DNA from 4 places in the Serratia sp. LSHTC3 genome. Region 1 is predicted to be linked to each of the others. Evidence: predicted binding sites of a transcription regulator. Region 1 holds the regulator's gene; each other region holds the start of a gene.
The links. The regulator LexA, encoded in region 1, represses DNA repair genes until DNA is damaged. The targets are predictions, from matches to a motif close to TNCTGTATGTACATACAGNA.
Positions count from the first base shown of each region.

Region 1 (5,549 bases):
GGCCGCACGCCTGGCCTTGGCCGATGACCGCCAGTTGCCAAACGACGATTCGCACCGTAAGAAGCCCCCTCCTCCGCCCTTGCCCCGCACTCGCCGATAAACCGCTGGCCGCCAATTCGTGTTAAGCGGCCTATTCCAACGCGCGGATAACCCGGCACGGCTGCCCCAGCGCCAGCACATTGGCCGGAATGTCGCCGGTGACGATGCTGCCCGCGCCGATGGTCGTGCCGTCACCGATGGTCACTCCCGGCAGGATCACCACGTTGCCGCCGATCCAGACGTTGCTGCCGATAGACACCGGCTGCGCCGAGGTGCGGAAAGGAAAAGCCGGGTCACCGGTAAAGCGTTCACCGGCCTTCAGCGGATGACTCGGCGTGTAGATTTGTACGTTGGGGCCGATCAGCGTGTTGTCGCCGATGGTGATGGTGTTGCAGTCGAGGAACACCGCATTGACGTTGATAAAACAGTTTTTACCGATGCGGACATGCTGCCCGTAGTCGCACCAGAATGGCGTTTCGATCCAGCTCGCCTCACCCCAGTTGCCGAACAGCTCGCCGAGCAGGCGATTTTTCTCGTCCGCCTGATGCGAGTCCAGCGCCCCCAGGCTTTTGGTCAACGCCCTCGCCCGATGGTACAGGGCGATCAGTTCTTCATCGCGGCTGTTGTATTCCAGGCCGCTTAACAGTTTCTCTCTTTCCGTCATCACACAGGGCTCCTGCTCATCACGCGGGTGAAAGGCGTTATACCGCTCTCGCCCCCCGCTCTCCAGCGCTAAAACCGGCAACGTTGATCTACCGCCCGGCGGAGGGGAAAAGTTGTGATGCATCTCTCTTTTAGCGCACTCAGCGCGCCTTTCTCTGCGCTATCCTCAGGGGAAAAGGGGGCAACTCTCGGCGATTCGCCGTAATCATGGTAAAATCGGCTTTTTTACGTACCGGGATATTTGCGATGAACTCAACCACCCAGGAAAAGCTGCTGGCGCAGGCGGAACGCCTCTGCCAGCAACGCAATGTGCGATTGACGCCGCAACGGCTGGAAGTGCTGCGTCTGATGACTCAGCAACCCGGTGCAATCAGCGCTTATGACCTGCTCGATCTGCTGCGCGTCGCCGAACCGCAGGCCAAGCCGCCGACGGTCTACCGCGCGCTGGATTTTCTGCTGGAGCAAGGGTTTATCCATAGGGTGGAGTCCGCCAACAGCTACGTGCTGTGCCACCACTTCGAACAGCCGATGCATACGTCCGCGCTGTTTATCTGCGATCGCTGCGGCCAGGTGACCGAACGCACCACCGAAGGCGTGGAGGAGACGCTGCAGAAGCTGGCGCAGGAAGCCGGATTTGCGCTGCGGCACAGCGTGGTGGAAGCGCACGGCCTGTGCGCCGGTTGCGTTGAAGTTGAAGCTTGTGACAGCAAGCATGACTGCGCCGAACACGATCACAGCATCGCCATCAAGAAGAAGTAAGACGAAGTCAGGTACTTCCCTGTACCTGCGGCCGGGGCGCCAGAGGATGGAGCAACGCCGGCCTGCGCTGTTGCCGGCCGCCGTCAGTGGCGGCCCTGCGTGTTACCAGCGGTGTTTGGTGTGATCTTCCCAGGCCTTCACCTCTTTTTCGGCCGCCTCTTTCTGGTAACCGTAGCGCTCCTGAATTTTGCCGACCAGCTGTTCGCGTTTCCCTTCGATGACCGTCAGATCGTCATCGGTCAGCTTGCCCCATTTCTCTTTCACTTTGCCTTTCAGCTGCTTCCAGTTACCGTCGGCTTGATCTTTATTCATAGTCTCTCCGTTAACCTGTGGTGAATCAGTGATCCCTGTCGCCGGCCGGGGTTAACCAGAAGTTTTTCTGGCTGATGCTCCCTTCACCTTAAGAAGCAACGCTCCCCTTCATTTACCAGCCACATGATTCATTCTAGTTAAACATGGAAATAAAAAAGCCAAAACACAGGATAAAAAACCATTAACAAACAAGATAAAAACAAAAAACGCTAACAAACAACGAACTAACGCGAACAGACCAAGGCTGAAAACATGTAAGCAAACATGATCAAAATCATAAGAAAAACTAACCATTAACCCAACAAGACGTCCGGTTTAATGGGCAGTAAACCAGCTGCCGCGCACCTGGTGACGGTGCCAAATCCAGCCCAACGCCAGGCCGCGCAGCGCCAGAAACACCGCCAGCGCCAGCCAAAGCCCGTGGTTGCCAAGCAGCGGCACGCTGAGCAGCGCAATACCATATCCCGCCGCGGCCACCGCCATGCTGTTGCGCATCTCGGCGCCGCGCGTGGCGCCGATAAACATGCCGTCCAGCAAATAGCACCACACCCCAACCAGCGGCAGAATGACCTGCCAGGGTAAATAATGGGCGGCCAACGCACGCAGTTCCGGCAAAGAGGTCAAGGCTGCCACGATCTGCTGGCCGGTAACGGCATACGCCAGGCCGAAGGCCAACGCGACCAGCCCTGCCTGCCTGCAGGCCGCATGCCACACTTTGCGCAGTTGGCTGTCGTCCCGGGCGCCGTAGGCGTGGCCCGAATGAGCCTCCACCGCATAAGCGAAACCGTCGAGCGCATAGGCGGTGAACGTCAGCAGATTCATCAATACCGCATTGACCGCCACCACCTCGCTTCCCAGGCGAGCGCCGAAAATGGTCAACGACGCAAAGCACAGTTGCAGCAACAATGAGCGCAGCATGATGTCGCGGTTGAGCGCCAGCAGGCGACGCAGATCGCCACGCCAGGCCTGGCGCAGCATCTGCAGGGTAATACCGCGCAGGCGCATCACCCGCCACGCCAACCACAGGCCGAGCAGCAGCGTAGCGTATTCGGCGATGGCGGTTGCCGCCGCCGCCCCCCGCACATTCCAGCCCAGGCCCATCACCAGCCAGATATCCAGCACGATGTTCAGCAGGTTGCCGACGATCAGCAGGATCACCGGCGCCCGCACGTACTGTACGCCAAGCAGCCAGCCCAGCAGCACCAGGTTGGCCAGCGCCGCCGGGGCGCTTAACCAGCGGATCTCAAGAAAACGCCGCGCCTGTTCCAGCACGTCGGCATCGCCGCCGACGATCCGCAGCGCCAGTTCGATCAGCGGATAGCGCAGCAGGACGATCGCCACCCCGGCCAACAGCGCCAGCAGCAGCGGTTGCATAAAGGCGCGCGCCAGCGCCTGGGGGTTCTGCGCCCCCAGCGCTTGCGCCGCCAGGCCGGTAGTGCTCATGCGCAGGAACAGCAGCAGCATGAACAGGAAGCTGGTCGCCACCGCACCGATCGCCACGCCCCCCAGATAAATGGGGCTGTCGAGGTGGCCGATCACCGCGGTGTCCACCAACCCGAGCAGCGGCACGGTAATATTGGAGAAGATCATCGGCAGGGCGAGGCGCCACAGGGCTTTATCGGTGTCGCTGGTGAAAGCGGAAATCAGGCGCATGATGGGATGTTCCTGTGACTGAGTGACAAAGGGCGAAGTCAGAAACAAAAACGCCCCAAAACAGGGGCGATTGATACAGGGAGCGGCGGTGATGGCGCGGCGATTAAATCCAGTCGCCGTTGCGGATCACGCCGACCGCCAGCCCTTCGATAGTGAAATTCTGCTGACGCAGATCGACCACGATCGGTTGGAATTCGTTGTTCTCCGGCAGCAGTTCAACCACGTTGCCGTGCTTTTTCAAGCGCTTGACCGTCACTTCGTCTTCGATCCGCGCGACCACGACCTGGCCGTTGCGCACGTCTTGCGTTTTGTGCACCGCCAGCAGATCGCCATCCAGAATGCCGATGTCGCGCATTGACATGCCGTTCACCCGCAGCAGGAAATCGGCGCTCGGTTTAAACAGGGAAGGATCCACCTGGTAGTGCCCTTCGATGTGCTGCTGCGCCAGCAGCGGCTCGCCGGCGGCGACGCGGCCGATCAGCGGCAGCCCTTCTTCTTCTTCCATCAGCAGACGGATACCGCGCGAGGCACCGGAGACGATTTCGATCACGCCTTTGCGTGCCAGCGCCTTCAGGTGCTCTTCGGCGGCGTTAGGCGAACGGAACCCCAGACGCATCGCGATCTCGGCACGCGTTGGTGGCATGCCCGTTTGCGAAATGTGCTCGCGAATCAGATCGTAGACCTCTTGCTGTCTGGTAGTTAGTGCTTTCATTCCGCCCCCTGTTTGTTTATACAGTCTTGCTGTGAGTATATACAGGTAAGCGCGGATTGGGAACCGAAGAATAAATAAAAATCAGTCAGTAGGCGCTTTTCGTCAGCCGAAATGCTGCCATAAGACCGTGCCCCAAACGAACAGCGCCAGCACGATCGCCAGCGACACCGCCGCCGATCCCATGTCCTTGGCCCGCCCGGACAGCTCGTGATGTTCGCTGCCGATGCGATCCACCACCGCCTCGATCGCGCTGTTCAGGATCTCGACGATCATCACCAGCGCTACCGATCCGATCAATAAAATGCGCGCTATCGCACCCACATCCAGCCAGACAGCCAGTATGATAGCCAGAAGGGTGACCACCAGTTCCTGGCGGAAAGCCGCTTCGTGCTGCCAGGCGGCGGATAGCCCTTTATAAGAATAGCCGGCTGCCTTGATGATGCGGGTCAGTCCGGTTGCTTGGTTTGCCATGTTTTCGTGCCTTTCTCAGAGGTCGGTCATAATAAAAAGAGTCTAGAACAGTCCGCGCTGACGGCTCTCGGTTTTCGAACACCACAGATCTGCTACCCGGTTTCTGGTATGCTTGCGGCGCATTGCTAACAAGAGGCTTCACGTTGTTATGTCAGGTTGGCGTAAAATTTATTATAAAATATTGAATTTACCACTTAAATTGTTGGTAAGAAGTAAGGTCATCCCTTCAGATCCGGTTACCGAGCTAGGGTTGGATCCCTCACGGCCGATTTTGTATGTTTTACCTTACAATTCCAAGGCGGATTTGCTGACGCTGCGCACCCAGTGCCTGGCGCAGGATCTGCCCGATCCGCTCAACTCGCTGGAGATCGACGGCACCGTGCTGCCGAGCTACGTGTTCATTCACGACGGCCCGCGCGTATTCCGCTATTACACCCCAAAAGAAGAGTCGGTAAAGCTGTTCCACGACTATCTGGATCTGCATCGCAGCAACCCGGATCTCGACATTCAGATGCTGCCGGTTTCGGTGATGTTCGGCCGTTCGCCGGGCCGCGAAGGCCACGGCACGCCGCACCTGCGTCTGTTGAACGGCGTGCAGAAATTCTTCGCCGTGCTGTGGCTCGGCCGCGACAGCTTCGTGCGTTTCTCCAACACCGTGTCGCTGCGCCGCATGGCTACCGAACACGGCACGGATAAAACCATCGCGCAGAAACTGGCGCGCGTGGCGCGCATGCACTTCTCGCGTCAGCGCCTGGCCGCGGTGGGCCCGAGTCTGCCGGCCCGTCAGGATCTGTTCAACAAGCTGTTGGCGTCCAAAGCGATCGAAAAAGCGGTCGAGGACGAAGCGCGCAGCAAGAAGATCTCGCACGAGAAGGCCCAGCAGAACGCCATCGCGCTGATGGAAGAGATCGCCGCCGACTTCTCCTACGAAACCGTGCGC
Region 1 covers NZ_JBXUNP010000004.1:509,368-514,916, forward strand. Annotated here, with positions in the region: gene AC2CGI_RS18050 (RNA polymerase sigma factor) at 1-100, shown strand, start outside; gene AC2CGI_RS18055 (sugar O-acetyltransferase) at 131-703, opposite strand; gene zur (zinc uptake transcriptional repressor Zur) at 949-1,461, shown strand; gene AC2CGI_RS18065 (CsbD family protein) at 1,564-1,773, opposite strand; gene dinF (MATE family efflux transporter DinF) at 2,089-3,426, opposite strand; gene lexA (transcriptional repressor LexA) at 3,530-4,138, opposite strand; gene AC2CGI_RS18080 (diacylglycerol kinase) at 4,241-4,609, opposite strand; gene plsB (glycerol-3-phosphate 1-O-acyltransferase PlsB) at 4,758-5,549, shown strand, end outside.

Region 2 (5,549 bases), on a different contig from region 1:
ATTTGGACGACCGCCTGGCCGGCAGGTTACGCAACCTGCTGATCACGTTGGTGTGCTTCTTTGTCGCCTCCGCTTCAATCGAACTGCTGTTTCCCTATCCCTGGTTGTTCGCCCTTGGCTTAACCACCTCAACCTGCGGTTTTATCCTGCTGGGCGCCTTAGGGCAACGTTACGCCACCATCGCCTTCGGCGCGCTGCTGATCGCGGTTTACACCATGCTCGGCACCGCCATGTACGATGCCTGGTATCAGCAACCGCTGCTGCTGGTGATCGGCGCGCTGTGGTATAACCTGCTGACGCTGGCGGGCCACCTGCTGTTCCCTATCCGGCCGCTGCAAGAGAACCTGGCACGCTGCTACGAGCAGCTGGCCAACTATCTGGATGCCAAGGCCAACCTGTTCGATCCCGACGCCGAACGCGACGCCGACCTGCCATGGATGGATGTCGCGATGGCCAACAGCGCGTTGGTCGCGTTGCTGAACCAGACCAAAGCCTCGCTGCTGACGCGCCTGAAAGGCGATCGCGGCCAACGCGGCACCCGCCGCACCTTGCACTACTATTTTGTCGCGCAGGATATCCACGAACGCGCCAGCTCTTCCCATGTTCAGTACCACGCGCTCAGCCGGCAATTCCGTCACAGCGATATTTTATTCCGCTTCCAGCGTTTGCTGAGCATGCAGGCGCGCGCCTGCCGCCAGCTGGCACAATCGATCCTGCTGCGGCAAAAATACCAACACAACCCGCGTTTTGAGCCAGCCTTCAGCCGCATTCAGGAGGCCTTGGCACGCATAACCGAAACCCAGGGCAATTCAGAGCAAACCAAAGCGCTGGCGCACCTGCTGAAAAACCTGCATGCGATCGATGCGCAGCTGGCCAATATCGAGTCAGAGCAGACGCTGGCCAGCGGGCAGGCGGAAGAGAACAGCCTGGCCGACGATCGCTTAACCGGCTGGAGCGACATCCGACTGCGCATCAGCCGCCATTTGACGCCGCAGTCGGCCCTGTTCCGCCATGCGATCCGCATGTCGGTAGTGCTGTGCGTGGGTTACGCCTTCATCCAGTTCACCGGCATGCAACACGGTTACTGGATCCTGTTGACCAGCCTGTTCGTCTGCCAACCGAACTACAACGCAACCCGCCGGCGCCTGGCGCTGCGCATCATCGGCACTCTGGCCGGTATCCTGATCGGCCTGCCAATCCTCTATTTCGTGCCTTCCGTGGAAGGACAACTGGTGTTGATCGTCATCACCGGTGTCCTGTTCTTCGCTTTTCGCACCGTGCAGTATGCCCATGCAACGATGTTCATTACGCTGCTTGTGTTGCTGTGCTTTAACCTGTTGGGTGAAGGTTTCGAAGTAGCAGCCCCGCGCGTTTACGATACCTTGTTGGGTTGCGCCATCGCCTGGGCGGCGGTCAGCTTTATCTGGCCGGACTGGAAGTTCCGCCAACTGCCGGCGATAGTGGATAAAACGCTGAATGCCAACTGTCGCTATCTGGACGCCATTCTGGTGCAATATCATCAGGGTAAGGATAACGGGCTCGCTTACCGCATCGCGCGGCGAGATGCCCACAACAGCGATGCTGAACTGGCTTCGGTCATCTCCAACATGTCCGCCGATCCCAAGGCCGACAAGGCGTTGCAAGAAGCCGCCTTCCGTCTGCTCTGCCTGAACCACACTCTCCTGAGTTATATCTCGGCGTTGGGGGCGCACCGCGAGCGGTTGAATACCCCTGCCACACTCGATCTGCTCAATGATGCCGTGTGTTACGTGGACGGCGCCTTACATCAAGAAGAACGGAACAGCCAGCGCATTGCGCAAGCGCTGGAACAGCTGGCGGAGCGCATTCGCACAGCCGTTCCGGAACCTGAAAGCAAAGAACAGTTGGTTTTGCAGCAGGTGGGGCTAATGCTCGAGCTGCTGCCGGAACTCACCGCACTCCATACCCAAATCAATAAGGCAACCTAATTATTCAGGGCCCGCTCGATGGGCCCTGAACTACTGGCTCATGCCCATGGCGGCGCATAGCCATCGTATGATCGAACCAGCGCACCAGTTCGTTGCGCAATTCGGTCGGCAATGCCGCCTGATGATAGCCGGCTATCGCGCCGCCCAGCGACAGCAGCACGCGCAACCCCAGATTGGTCTGCTGTTGCAGCAGGCGAAGATAGCTACGTTTGGCGCCATGCAGCCGCAGGTCATAGGCATTGCGAATACCCGCTCGCCATAGCAAGCGCTCCATGTTGACATCTATATTTGGCAACGCCTTCAATCTGCCGTGATCGCCGGCCTTGAGCCGCTGCTCTCGGCGCGCTTCCCTGATGGCCTGCCAGGCCAACCCTACCAGCTCGTTGCGTTCCCGCCACAGCGACTCGTCAACCCAGTAATAGCGCAAGGTGATGGGCACACCGCGCTTGGAATAGACCATATTGACCATGCCCCGGGCGCGAAAGGCCGGTTCCATGCTCGCCGTAGCCCGCAAGTACAATTCCCCTTCCGCTACCACCGCAAACATTATCCCTTCAGCCAGCAGCCCATAGCCGCCAAACTGTGATCGTGTTGTGATGGCGCCCAGCGCCGCAAAGCAATTTTTAGCCTGCGCGATCCTTCTCGTCGACATCCTTTTCATAGCGTTCCTCCTTTTTAGGTTCTGGCCGTATTATTTCTCTCATCAATGAAAAAAGTAACGTGAACAACTAATTAGAAAAATACGCACTATCCGCCCGCCTGCCAATCACAAAAACCGCCAGTACAAAAAATGATCGCAATTATGCGAGCCGCTACGAAAATTTGGGTTGATCTTATCCTAAATCAGGGATACTGTATAAACATACAGTAACACGACGGGCGGGAACTTTATGCGTACTCAATCACTCTACCAACCTCATTTCGGCCATGGCTCTTATACAACGCGCAATGTTGCGAAGAACACGGATATCGGCAAAGAGAATGGCTTGATCAGTGAACTTGTTTACAACGAGCGCCAGCCCGCAGTGGCTCAATTACTGTTGCCCCTGCTGCTGCAATTGGGCAAGCAGTCTCGCTGGCTTCTGTGGCTGACGCCGCAGCAAAAATTAAGCAAGCAATGGCTGCAGCAATCCGGTCTGCCTGTAGATAAAATGGTGCAACTGAGCCAGATCAGCCCGGTGAATACGGTCGAGGCGATGGAAAAAGCGCTGCAAACGGGAAATTACAGCGTGGTTCTCGGCTGGTTGCCCGAGCTAACGGAGGAGGATCGTCTAAAATTAAGACGTGCGGCAGAATTGGGTAATGCCTATGGGTTTATCATGCGCCCTCAACGTGACATTAGCCCGACTCACGGACACTGTTCTACCCTAAAAATTCACTCTTCTTTGTATCATTAAGTAAATTTAGGATTTTTCCCATCATTTTCGCACCCCCTAAGCGGAACCTTTGTGGGGGAAGGCAAAAAGCGAGTCCGGCTGCGGTTTGGCAGGCAAAAACGCTCGATGAATCGCCGCTTTTTTAGGCTAAGAATGTTAGCAAATATGTACGATTCCGCGTTTTTTTTTAGAGCCTTATCACATCACACTTGTAACTTTCGCGCCACGTTGTAGACTTTACATCGCCAAGGTTGCTCTATAACGTCAGAAAAACTGGCGAGTAACAAACGAGGGCTTAAACCTTGGCGAAGGAATTTAACCAAGGGCTTAAACAGCTTTAAAGCTCATTGCCTATTTGGATGATAACGAGGCGCAAAATGAAAAAGACAGCTATCGCATTAGCAGTGGCACTGGCAGGTTTCGCTACCGTAGCGCAAGCCGCTCCAAAAGATAACACCTGGTACACCGGTGCTAAACTGGGCTGGTCCCAGTACCACGACACTGGTTTCTACGGTAACGGTTACCAGAACGGTATCGGCAACGGCCCAACCCACAAAGATCAGCTGGGTGCCGGCGCGTTCCTGGGCTACCAGGCAAACCAATACCTGGGCTTCGAGCTGGGCTATGACTGGCTCGGCCGCATGCCTTACAAAGGCAGCGTGAACAACGGTGCTTTCAAAGCGCAGGGCGTTCAACTGGCCGCTAAACTGAGCTACCCAATTGCTGACGATCTGGACATCTACACTCGTCTGGGTGGTATGGTATGGCGTGCAGACTCCAAAGCTAACTACGGCCGTACTGGTCAGCGTCTGAGCGACCACGACACCGGCGTTTCTCCGCTGGCTGCTGTTGGTGTTGAATACGCACTGACCAAAAACTGGGCTACCCGCCTGGATTACCAGTTCGTAAGCAACATCGGTGACGCAGGTACCGTTGGCGCACGTCCAGACAACACCATGCTGAGCCTGGGCGTTTCTTACCGCTTCGGTCAGGATGACGTAGTTGCTCCAGCACCAGCTCCGGCTCCAGCTCCAGTTGTTGAAACCAAGCGTTTCACTCTGAAGTCTGACGTGCTGTTCAACTTCAACAAATCTACTCTGAAAGCAGAAGGGCAGCAGGCTCTGGATCAGCTGTACACCCAGCTGAGCTCCATGGATCCTAAAGACGGCTCCGTAGTTGTTCTGGGTTACACCGACGCCGTTGGTTCTGACCAGTACAACCAGAAACTGTCTGAACAACGCGCACAGAGCGTTGTTGACTACCTGGTCTCCAAAGGTATCCCGTCAGACAAAATCTCTGCACGTGGTATGGGTGAAGCAGATGCAGTTACAGGCAACACCTGTGGCTACAAATCTGGCCGCGCTACCAAAGCTCAGATCGCTTGCCTGGCACCAGATCGTCGCGTAGAGATCGAAGTTAAAGGTATCAAAGACGTTGTAACTCAGCCTCAGGGCTAAGTTTACTCGCCTAATAAAAAACCCCGCCAATGCGGGGTTTTTTTTCGTCCTCTTGTTGCCAGAACATTCAATGCCTGGCGCCATAGGGGCGTTCTCACGCGCTTACTTGGGATCTTTGCCAAGAATCGCCTTCAAGTCTTCTTTCAACGACGACATCTGGTTCGCATACTTTTCTTTGCGTTCAGCGTCTTCGATAAGCTGCACGACGGTTTCCGACAGCGTAACGCCACGGCGGCGCGCCAGGGCAGCCAATCGTTGCCAAACCAAAAACTCCAGATCGATAGATTTTTTACGCGTATGCTGATGTTCTGCGTTAAAATGACGTTTGCGGCGGGCGCGGATCGTTTGTTTCATCCGGTTATCCAGTTCCGGATTCATATGAGCGGCAATCCATGCAAGTACCTTTACCGGCTCATTTTCCAGCTTCAGCAGCTCGTTAACCGCCTCCTGAGCAGCGCTGTTTTCAATGTAGCGGGTAATGAGTTCCCCTTCCCGATGCTTTTTCACCAGGTACTTCCATTTCCAACCGCTCTCCAGATTTTCCAGTTGCTGATATTTCATCTTGAGCTCTTCAGTGACCGCGTAACTTCAAATAAGCATAACAGCTTTGCGCCGAATTTCCCCGGCAATTAAACCGTCTTTTAGACTGTTTTTTGCACAGTCACCGCGCGATGTCAAACTCCCTGATGCCAACTGGCACTCCACATGTATCAAGCCGCCGTTATTCTTGTATAATCGCCCTTTCCCTT
Region 2 covers NZ_JBXUNP010000002.1:529,457-535,005, reverse strand. Annotated here, with positions in the region: gene yccS (YccS family putative transporter) at 1-1,967, shown strand, start outside; gene AC2CGI_RS09680 (TfoX/Sxy family DNA transformation protein) at 1,972-2,628, opposite strand; gene sulA (SOS-induced cell division inhibitor SulA) at 2,858-3,364, shown strand; gene ompA (porin OmpA) at 3,721-4,800, shown strand; gene matP (macrodomain Ter protein MatP) at 4,903-5,361, opposite strand.
Region 2: sulA (SOS-induced cell division inhibitor SulA) is a predicted target of LexA. The motif match lies at 2,818-2,837, and genes of this name have one in related genera.

Region 3 (5,549 bases), on a different contig from region 1:
GCGTCACGCCGTGCAGCGGGTCTTTAGACTGGTGTTGGCTCATGTTCGGTACTCTTCGTGGTCAAATCGGGCCGCACACCATAACAGCTTTGACGCGGCCGACAAGGAATTTTGACGCCCACAGCGCGGGCGCCGTCCAACGGTCAGGAAATCGCGATGAACTGCTCGCGCAGCTGGTGGATTTCGTCGCGCAGCGCAGCCGCCTGCTCGAACTCCAGGTTCTGCGCATGGGTGTACATCTGCGCCTCCAGATCGCGGATTTTCTGATCCAGCGCTTTCGGCGTGAGGTTCTGCAGTTGAGCGCCACCGTCCGCCGCCTTGCTCCTGCCTTTCCCCTTGGCGCGGTTGACCGGCTGACCGATCTGCAGAATATCGCCGATCTTCTTGTTCAGCCCCTGCGGCACGATGCCGTTGACTTCGTTATAGGCCTGCTGCTTGGCGCGGCGCCGCTCGGTTTCACCGATCGCCTTGGCCATCGAATCGGTGATGCGATCGCCATACAGGATCGCCTTGCCGTTCAGGTTACGCGCCGCGCGGCCGATGGTCTGGATCAGTGAACGCTCGGAACGCAGGAAGCCTTCCTTGTCGGCGTCCAGAATCGCCACCAGCGACACCTCAGGCATGTCGAGGCCCTCACGCAGCAGGTTGATACCCACCAGCACGTCAAACTCGCCCAGACGCAGGTCACGGATGATTTCGACCCGCTCCACGGTATCGATATCCGAGTGCAGGTAGCGCACGCGCTCGCCATGCTCTTCCAGGTATTCGGTCAGGTCTTCCGCCATGCGTTTGGTCAGGGTGGTCACCAGCACGCGCTCGTTGATCGCCGCGCGCTTGCGGATCTCGGAGAGCAGATCGTCCACCTGAGTAGCGACCGGCCGCACTTCCACGATCGGATCCAGCAGCCCGGTCGGCCTCACCACCTGATCGATCAGATCGCCGCCGGATTTCTCCAGCTCATATTTGCCCGGCGTGGCGGAAACATAGATGGTCTGCGGCGCCAGCGCCTCGAACTCCTCGAAGCGCAGCGGGCGGTTGTCCAGCGCCGACGGCAGACGGAAGCCGTACTCCACCAGCGTTTCCTTGCGCGCGCGGTCGCCTTTGAACATCGCGCCGATCTGCGGAATGGTGACGTGGGATTCGTCGACCACCAGCAGGCCGTCCGCCGGCAGGTAGTCGAACAGCGTCGGCGGCGGCTCGCCCTCGGCACGCCCGGAAAGGTAGCGCGAGTAGTTTTCGATGCCCGAGCAGTAGCCCAGCTCGTTCATCATCTCCAGATCGAACTGGGTGCGCTGCGTCAGGCGTTGCTCTTCCAGCAGCTTGTTGTTGGCCAGCAGCACCTTGCGGCGGTCCGCCAGATCGACCTTGATCTCTTCCATCGCCTGCATGATCCGCTCGCGCGGCGTCACGTAGTGCGACTTCGGGTAAATGGTAAAACGCGGCACCACCTGCTCAATCTGCCCGGTCAGCGGATCGAACAGCGACAGCCGTTCCACTTCTTCGTCGAACAGCTCGACGCGCAGCGCCAGCTCGTCCGATTCCGCCGGGAAGATGTCGATCACCTCGCCGCGCACGCGGAAGGTGGCGCGCTGGAAAGCCTGATCGTTGCGGGAATACTGCAGCTCCGCCAGGCGGCGCAAAATGGAGCGCTGATCGATGATCATCCCCTGGGTCAGGTGCAGCATCATCTTCAGGTAAAGATCCGGATCGCCCAGACCGTATATCGCCGACACCGACGCCACCACCACCACGTCGCGCCGCTCCAGCAACGCCTTGGTGGCGGAAAGACGCATCTGCTCGATGTGCTCGTTCACCGAAGCGTCTTTTTCAATGAAGGTGTCGGAGCTGGGCACGTAGGCTTCCGGCTGGTAGTAGTCGTAGTAGGAGACGAAGTATTCCACCGCATTCTCAGGGAAAAACGCTTTCATCTCGCCGTACAGCTGCGCCGCCAGCGTCTTGTTCGGCGCCAGCACCATGGTCGGCCGATTCAGATCGGCTATCACGTTGGCGATGGTGAATGTCTTGCCCGAACCGGTGACCCCCAGCAGCGTCTGGTGCGCCAGGCCGTCTTCCAGCCCCTCTTCCAGCTTGCGGATGGCTTCCGGCTGATCGCCGGCCGGTTTGAACTCGGAATGCAGTTTGAAAAGTTTACTCATTGCTCGGCTACCCTGTGGAGATGCGCGCGCTCAGGCGGCCAGCCGGCTCTGCGCCGGATATGGCCCCTAATTATGGAAAGTGTCGGCGATTTGCGCCAGTGCCCATGATACTGGATATAAAACCAGCTTCAAGCGGATTCGTCGCTGCGCCCGGCACGGCGGCGATGCCGTTGCACCGTGAGGTTACAGCCGGGTGACATTTTTATTGTCAATAACAGATTTATCCCCAGAACTTGCCGAAAATTAACTTATTGATAGCACCGCGTCGAAAAATCATACATAGAGACCTGATCAATACCCTTGTGTATTGATTTTAATTAATCTATTGATATATAACATTTTTAATAAAAAGACGAGAATGCGGGCAAAGCGAACAGAACCCGCGTCCGCTCTCGCTTTACAGCGTTTTTCTAAATCTAATGCACAAGGTTATCCACAGGAATAGTGGATAACTCTCACCGCCCCGCCCGGGGCGGGAGTTACAGAAAGAAAGCTTTTCGCCCTTTACACTCGCCAAAATGGCTTTTTTAGTTATTTTTTCATAAAAATATCGCTTTGTTTATGCCGATTAATACTAAAAATCCCCATTGCCAAAATCGCATCGGCCCCTTTCTCGCGGATCGCGCTTGACGGCGGCGCAATGCCTTGCACCACGCCCTCACCGCAGAGCACCACAAGAGTGCAAAAAACGTCCGGGTTAACTTCCCCGCGTATTTTCAGGCCGCCGCGGCAGAGCGCGTCAGGCCTGATTAGCGGTTAACAAGGCGATAACAATCCCCGTTTTCACCCGGCGGTAAAACTGGCCTGAGAGTTGCTTTATCTTCCTGCGTATCAATGCGGTGCGGCGGCGTGATGCGCTGCCAGCCACAGCGTGTACCCCTCGCGGTGCGATCGCCTGTAAAAGCGCAAGAACGACACCAAGTCGTCACAAGCGTCGTTTTTAACAACATATTGACTGTCATTCCGTCCACCGTAGACCTTGCTCTGGCTCATCGGACGGACGGCATCTTGTTCCAGACATTGCCACACTCGGGAAATTCGCCGCGCATGCGGCCTTTGCTGTCCCCCGCCAACGAGTGAAACGAGCGTCTATGAGGAGAATGCCAAATGCTGAGCCTGAGATCGGTCAATCAATTCTACGGTCAAAACCACACCCTGTGGGACATCAACCTGGAGCTGCCGCGCGGCCAGTGCACCGTGCTGCTCGGGCGCAACGGCGTGGGCAAGACCACGCTGGTCAACTGCATCATGGGGCATTTGCCGGTAGTGAGCGGCAGCATGACCTGGCAGCCGGCAGATCAGCCGCCGCAAAACCTTCTGCTGCAACCGATGGAGCGCCGCGCCGCACTCGGCATCAGCCACGTCCCGCAAGGGCGGCAACTCTTCTCGCAGCTGAGCGTGGAAGAGAATCTGCAGGTGGCGCAGATGGCCGTGCGCGGCGCCCCTCGCCGCATTCCGCCGCTGATCTACAGCCTGTTTCCCAATTTGCGCCAGATGCGTACCCGCCGCGCCGGCGATCTGTGCGAAGGCGCCCAACGCCAGTTGGCGATCGGCCGTGCGTTGGCCCAGGAACCGGCGCTGCTGATCCTCGACGAACCCACGGCGGGCGTGCCGCCGTCGATCGCCGCCGACATCGGCAACGTGATCCGCAGGCTCAACTATGAATTGGGCATGACCATTTTGCTGGTAGAGCATCAGCTGCCGTTCGTGCGCCGGGTGGCGGACCGCTTTTGTCTGCTCGATAGCGGGCGCACCGTGGCGCACGGCGCGCTGACGCAGCTGGATGAGGCGCTGATCGGCACCGGGCTGGCGGAGTGAGTGGTCGGGTTAGCGATTAGGTTGCTGTTGTATCAGCCACGGCCGGTCTGCGCCCAATAGGCACGGGCCCGCCGTCTTTTCATACTCGATAGGGGTCACACCGACACCATAATATCGAGGGATGTAAGCATGACAGACAACAACGCGGCATTTATTCAATACGCGGATTTGCGCAACAAAAACTGGAATCTGCAGGAACGTCTTAATATTGAAGGCATTTACGTCAGTTCGCGCGACGAACTGGTCGGCGCACAAGACTTTATCATCAAAACGTTAAAACGCCCTGCGATTGTCAGATTCGCCGCGCCTTTTGCCCTTTGGTCGGCGCCTAAAACCGATATCAATGTCGGGTTCGTCTATATCGACGGCAACGGCGTCAACATCACTACCGAGATCCCCAACGGCACGGAAAGCGACCATAACTATTTCCTGCGCTGCTATACCAGCAGCGGCGCGCTGGATAACAACGTTCCTATTCGCCCGGCGCCTATCATGAAAGATTTCACCGTAAAGGGCATCGGCGCCAGGATTAACAACAAAGATGAAACGACGATCGAATACACCTATATCGACGGCGTCCGTTTCGATTCGCCTGAAGGCCCGCTGGGCAACTTTTCCGTCAATAACGTCTATATTTCCGGCTTCTACTACGGCCTGTACTACGGCACCAATGCCTATATCGCCCACCACTACGCCTGTGAAGTCATTCGCTGTTTTGAGTGCCTGCATATGCCTTCAACGAACAGCGGCGCCCAAAACTTCGGCGAAGGCATCAACTTCTTCGGTGGCACCCTCGGCAATTCCCAGGGGTTGGCCGTTCGCAACGCTAACCCCAACGGCGCCTTCCGCCTGTTCGGTACTTCGATCGACTATGCCGGCTCGATTGCCGACGTTGAGGCCGGTAGCATTGAATTGCATGGCTGCCATATGGAATTCAACAACGGTAATAGTCCGCTTATGGAAATTCCCTTCCGTTGCAGCGCCAATCAAAATGCATCGCTGTTGATTCACGGCGGCGAAATCATCGTCGCCGGCGGCCGACTGGCGCAAGCGTCGCTGTTTTACGCCGAGGCCGGCAGTAGCGGGATTATCGTCGACAGCGTGAAGTTCTATGGCGTAAGAACCGCCAGCGGCCGCTATTTCAGCGGTACCGGCGACTTTGTCATCGTCAATAGCCGACTGGATGGCGGTGGGGGTGGCGCCGGGATCCAGACGCTGGTCGGCGCCGTGAATAACAAGTTAAAAGACGGTGAGTTCGCCTTTTCCGCTAAGCCGTTTGGCTGGGAAGTGACAGGCGGCACGATCAGCGAGCCCTTTACCTCAGACGCAGTGACTATCAGTATCGAAGCCGGCGCAGGCGTCAACGGCAGTAATGCCCTGAAAGTGACCAAGTTGGGCAACGCCAATACCAACGCCGGAGTGAGAGTGATCGTGCCCGCCGCGCAATATGAGCAGTTGGGCGCCTGTTTTACCCTGAAAACGGTCAACGGCGGTACCGGCAATCTGTTCGCGACGCTGCAATATGCCTGTATCCAGGAACATGCGGACAACGGCATCTCGCTCGTCGCCAAAGCC
Region 3 covers NZ_JBXUNP010000002.1:38,298-43,846, reverse strand. Annotated here, with positions in the region: gene AC2CGI_RS07405 (VF530 family protein) at 1-43, opposite strand, end outside; gene uvrB (excinuclease ABC subunit UvrB) at 144-2,156, opposite strand; gene AC2CGI_RS07395 (ATP-binding cassette domain-containing protein) at 3,264-3,974, shown strand; gene AC2CGI_RS07390 (hypothetical protein) at 4,104-5,549, shown strand, end outside.
Region 3: uvrB (excinuclease ABC subunit UvrB) is a predicted target of LexA. The motif match lies at 2,265-2,284, and genes of this name have one in related genera.

Region 4 (5,549 bases), 490 kb from region 1:
TGATTCAGCAGCGGCAGCAGAGAAGGGTCGGCGGCGGCGAGCGCCACGTCTTCGCTGCGCGAGCTTGGGAACAGCATCGCCCAAGGGGTGTCGGTGGTCACGCGGCCCCACAGTTCACCGTTGATGAAGTTGCCGAGGCGGCCGGCGCCCAAACCGAACGGGATCAATGGCGCGATAAAATCGGAAACCTGGAAGAAGGTGCGTTTGGTGCGGCGAGCGAACCAGAACATCACCAGAATCACCCCCATCAATCCGCCGTGGAACGACATGCCGCCATCCCAGACTTTAAACAGATAGAGCGGATTATCCAGGAACAGCGGCAGGTTGTAGAACAGCACATAGCCCACGCGGCCACCGACGAATACGCCCAGGAAACCGGCGTAGAGCAGGTTTTCCACTTCGTCTTTGGTCCAGCCGCTGCCCGGCTTGTTGGCGCGGCGCACCGCCAGCCACATGGCAAAAACGAAGCCGACCAGATACATCAGGCCGTACCAATGCAAAGAAACCGGGCCAATGGAGAAAATGACCGGATCAAATTTAGGAAACGCCAGATAGCTATTGCTCATCTATCACCACAACATGTCTGTTATTTTTCCCCATGCGGGGGCGGCAGGTGCCAAACGTCGGCGCAGGTTGTCACACGCCTTTCAAACGGCAGCGTTGACCGCTGCGGTTTGCAAGACGACGAACATGCGTCGCGCTGAGGTTGCGCATCATAACATAGGCTTAGCGCGGTCCGGGCCGGCAGCGCGGGAAAAGTTCTGTAAAAAAATCACACCGCGCGGCGGTTATCGGCCCCCGCGGATCAGCCCGCCCATGCCGCGCCGCTCCATAAACGCCGCCACCAGATGGCGCACTTCGGTGGTCATCTGGGTGTTCAACACCCGGTGCGCCAACACTTCCGCGTCGGCCAGGTCGATATGTCGCAGCAGGTATTTGATGCGCGCCACGCTGCGGCCATTCATGCTCAGATTGCGATAGCCCATGCCCACCAACAACAGCGCGCCCATGGGATCGCCGGCCAACTCACCGCACAGGCTAAGCTGCAGCCCGGCTGCTTTCCCCTGTTCGGCGATCAGCTTCAGCACCTGCAGCATCGCGGGATGCAGGCTGTCGTAAAGCGAGGCTACCCGCGTGTTGTTGCGATCCACCGCCAGCAGGTACTGGGTCAAATCGTTGGTGCCGACCGAGATGAAGTCGACGCGCCCGGCCAAATGCGGGATCAGGAAAATCATCGACGGCACTTCCAGCATCACGCCGATTTTCGGTTTCGGGATCGCGTAGCCAAGCACCTCTTCCACCTCGCGCCCGGCGCGGTCAATCAAGCGCTTGGCCTCATCGACCTCTTCCAGGCTGGTGACCATCGGCAGCAAAATGCCCAGGTTGCCGGTGCCGGCATTGGCGCGCAGCATAGCGCGCACCTGTATCAAAAAAATCTCCGGCTGATCCAGAGTGATGCGGATGCCGCGCCACCCCAGGCAAGGGTTTTCTTCGCTGATCGGCATATAGGGCAGTTGCTTGTCGGCGCCGATATCCAGGGTGCGCAGCGTAACCGGCTTGCTCGGATAGAGCTGCAGCATGCCTTGATACTGCGCGACCTGTTCTTCTTCGGACGGGAAACCGCTTTGCAACATGAACGGGATTTCGGTGCGGTACAACCCCACGCCATCCACTCGGCCGCCCAACAGCTGTTCATGTTCCGGGCTGAGGCCGGCGTTCAGCATCACCTGAACGCGTTCGCCGCTTTTCAACTGCGCCGGCTGCTCGACGTCGTCTTCCGCCAGCTTGCTCAACTCCAGCTCTTCGCTGATCAGCCGTTGGTATTCCTGCACCAACACCGGCTCAGGATCGACCAGCAGTTCACCGCGATAACCGTCGACGATCAGCAACCGCTGGCTGAGCAGAGAAGGCTGGATGTCGGCGCCCATCACCGTCGGCACGCCCATCGCACGCACCAAAATCGCCGCATGCGAGTTGGCGGCGCCGTCGCGCACCACCACGCCGACCAGGCGATCCTGCGGCACTTCGGCCAGCAATGTCGCGGTCAGCTCATCTGCCACCAGCACAAAACGCGCCGGCCACTGGGTGGCGCCCTGGGTGGTGTCGTCGAGGTGGAACAGCAGGCGTTGGCCCAGCGCGCGCAGGTCGCTGCCGCGCTCGCGCATATAGGTGTCCTGCAGTTTGGCGAATTGTTCGGCAAAGGCTTCTATCACCTGCTTCACCGCCCACTCCGCCACCGAACCGTTGTCGATTTCGGCGAACAGTTCGCGCTTGAGGCGAGCGTCGTTTAACAGGTGAGAATAAAGATCGAAGATCGCCGCGCTCTCTTTTTGCGAGCTGGCGGCAAAACGCTTGCTGAAACGGCGAAACTCCGCGCCGGCCTCTTCCAGCGCCAGCGTCAGGCGCTCGCGCTCGCTGGCGGTGTCCAGCGTCGACGCGCGGTAAACCTGATCGAGCGAAGGCTGGCTGCTGTCCTGCCACCCTTCCGCCACCGCCACGCCGGGCGAGGCCGCCAGCGCGCGCACGCGCGTTTGGCGATACTGACCGAAAATGGCGTTGAGCTGCGACTGTGACAGGATCCCGGCCATCTGCGTGGCCAGGGTGACCATGAAAGACTCTTCGCTTTCATCGAACTGGCGCAGCTCGCGCTGCTGCACCACCAGCACCCCCAGCAGTTGGCGCCGATGAATGATCGGCACCCCGAGGAAGGATCGGAAACGATCCTCTTTCACCTGCGGAACGTATTTAAAACTGGGGTGGCTTTGGGCATCGGCCAGGTTGATAGGCTCGGCTCGGCGGCCGACCAACCCGACGACGCCCTCGTCAAACGCCAATGCGATAGTGCGCCCACGCGGCTTTTTCAGCCCGCGCGTGGCCATCAGGTAGTAACAGCGGCGATCGTTGTCCGCCAGGTAGATGGAACACACTTCGGTGTCCATCGCCAGACAGGTTTCATTGACCAGCAGATCCAGCGCATCCGTCAGACTGGCCGCCGCGGCCACCTTCTCTACAATTTCTCGCAAGCGCGTGAGCATAGTCGGCTTAACTTAACCTCTCTTTCGGCGATAAGCGGGGGCCTGCCGCGGCGCCGCCTGCTCTTGCATCGGCATCACGGTCACGGCGAATTCTTTCATCACCCGGCGGTAGACGTCGCGTTTGAACGACACCACCTGGCGCACCGGATACCAGAAGCTCACCCAGCGCCAACCGTCGAACTCCGGCGTGCTGCTGCGCTGCATATTGATATCAGCGTCATTGCACAGTAGCTGCAACAAAAACCATTTTTGCTTTTGGCCGATACAAACCGGCTTTGTGTCCCAACGCACCAAACGTTTCGGCAATTTATAGCGCAACCAGTTGCGGGTCGAAGCCAGGATGCGCACATCCTTTTTACTCAGCCCCACTTCTTCGAACAGCTCACGGTACATCGCCTGCTCCGCAGTTTCGCCAGGGTTAATCCCACCTTGGGGAAACTGCCAGGAGTGCTGACCGTAACGGCGGGCCCATAGGACCTGCCCCTGACGATTACAGATTACGATACCAACATTCGGGCGGTAGCCATCATCATCGATCACCGGACTACCTCGATAAGCTTAAATTCGCATAGATGTCCTGATTGTTTCACACAAGCTACAGGCGGTAAACCACTGCTTTACGGCGCTGCGGGCCGGATAACATTGGGATAACTCACAGATATAGGCAAAGTTATAAACATACCCCAGCCTTTCAGACCGGTTTTATTCACTTTTTCTGTGGATAGGTGTGTGCAGAACTCGAGGGATAAGCCGGTAAAACTCTCGCCCCCTAAAATCCCCCCTCATACCTAAAAACAAATATTAAGCTTAAAAACATAAAGTTAACCAATATCCCACAGTGATTTACAGGGCAAAAATGTGATCTATGCACGGTAAGGATCTTACCCTGGCGAAAGATCCACCAACGCCGTTTTTATCCACAGATTATCCGGGCAAGTTACGCACAAAACGGACAAATTCGTAAAAATCCGCCTGAGTCAAGGCTGTAAATTGAACCAGTGATCGGTAAAAATTTGGGTTATCCCATAAATCTGTGGATAAATAGGTGTAAGATCCTGTTTATTGTCGGTGGCTTCAGGTGAACAAGCCCCGCAAGTGCATTGTCGCCCGCGCAAGGAAAGAAAAAAAGTCATGTAAAATCATGCTACTATTATTCTTTTCCCCAGGCGACTGGGGTTAGCGTTTCCCGTGTATCTATGCAGTACGTTTTTCAACCAAATTCGACAGGCTTGATTTATGGCGTTTTTATCCCCTCTGCCGCCCCCGCCGGAAAATGAACGGCAGCTGTTCGAGCGCGCTCAGGCGCTGGCCGGCTTCAGTTTTGGCGAACTGGCCGCCCGCGCGCAGTTGCCGATCCCCAAGGATCTGAAACGCGATAAAGGCTGGGTGGGCATGCTGCTGGAGCTGTACCTCGGCGCCATGGCCGGCAGTAAACCGGAACAGGATTTTCCTGAGCTGGGCATTGAGCTGAAAACCATTCCTGTCGACGCCGCCGGCAAACCACTGGAGACCACTTTCGTCTGCGTCGCCCCGCTCACCGGCAACAGCGGCGTCACCTGGGCCAGCAGCCACGTTCGCCACAAGCTGGCGCGCGTGTTGTGGATACCGGTAGAGGGCGAACGGCAAATCCCTCTGGCGCAGCGCCGCGTCGGTTCGCCGCTGCTGTGGAGCCCGAGCCTTGCTGAAGAAGAGATGCTGCGCCGCGATTGGGAAGAGCTGATGGATCTGATTGTGCTCGGTCACGTAGAACGCATCACCGCACGCCACGGCGAAGTGCTGCAACTGCGCCCCAAAGCGGCCAACAACAAGGCGCTCACCGAAGCCATCGGCGAACAGGGGCAACCTATCATGACGCTGCCGCGCGGTTTCTATCTGAAAAAGGGTTTTACCGGCGCGCTGCTGGCAAGACATTTCTCAATCTAAGCGATTTCGTTTAACTCTGGTTTAGCTAGCCCTGTCAGCGCCACGATAAACGCGTATAATTCACGCTTTGCATTTATTAAGTATTAAGGTGTGTCGGGCAATGTTCGAATGGATTATGGATCCCAATGCCTGGTTAGCGTTAGGTACGCTAACCATTCTTGAGATCGTACTGGGTATTGATAACATCATTTTTCTGTCGCTGGTGGTGGCGAAGCTGCCCAAAGCGCAACAGAACAAAGCTCGCCGAATGGGCTTGGCCGCCGCCATGCTGATGCGCCTGGCGCTGCTGGCCTCCATCGCCTGGGTGATCCGCTTGACGCACCCGCTGTTCACCGTGCTGGATCACGCCATTTCCGCCCGCGATCTGATCCTGCTGCTGGGGGGACTGTTCCTGATCTGGAAAGCCAGCAAAGAGATCCACGAAACCATCGAAGGGTCGGAAGAAGAGCACCACACCAAGGTGCACAGCTTCTTCGGCGCGATCGTACAGATCATGCTGTTGGATATCATCTTCAGTCTGGATTCGGTGATTACCGCCGTGGGCCTTTCCGATCACCTGTTCATCATGATGGCGGCGGTGGTGATTGCCGT
Region 4 covers NZ_JBXUNP010000004.1:18,091-23,639, forward strand. Annotated here, with positions in the region: gene lgt (prolipoprotein diacylglyceryl transferase) at 1-566, opposite strand, end outside; gene ptsP (phosphoenolpyruvate--protein phosphotransferase) at 789-3,035, opposite strand; gene rppH (RNA pyrophosphohydrolase) at 3,048-3,575, opposite strand; gene mutH (DNA mismatch repair endonuclease MutH) at 4,272-4,958, shown strand; gene AC2CGI_RS15765 (TerC family protein) at 5,059-5,549, shown strand, end outside.
Region 4: mutH (DNA mismatch repair endonuclease MutH) is a predicted target of LexA. The motif match lies at 4,220-4,239, and genes of this name have one in related genera.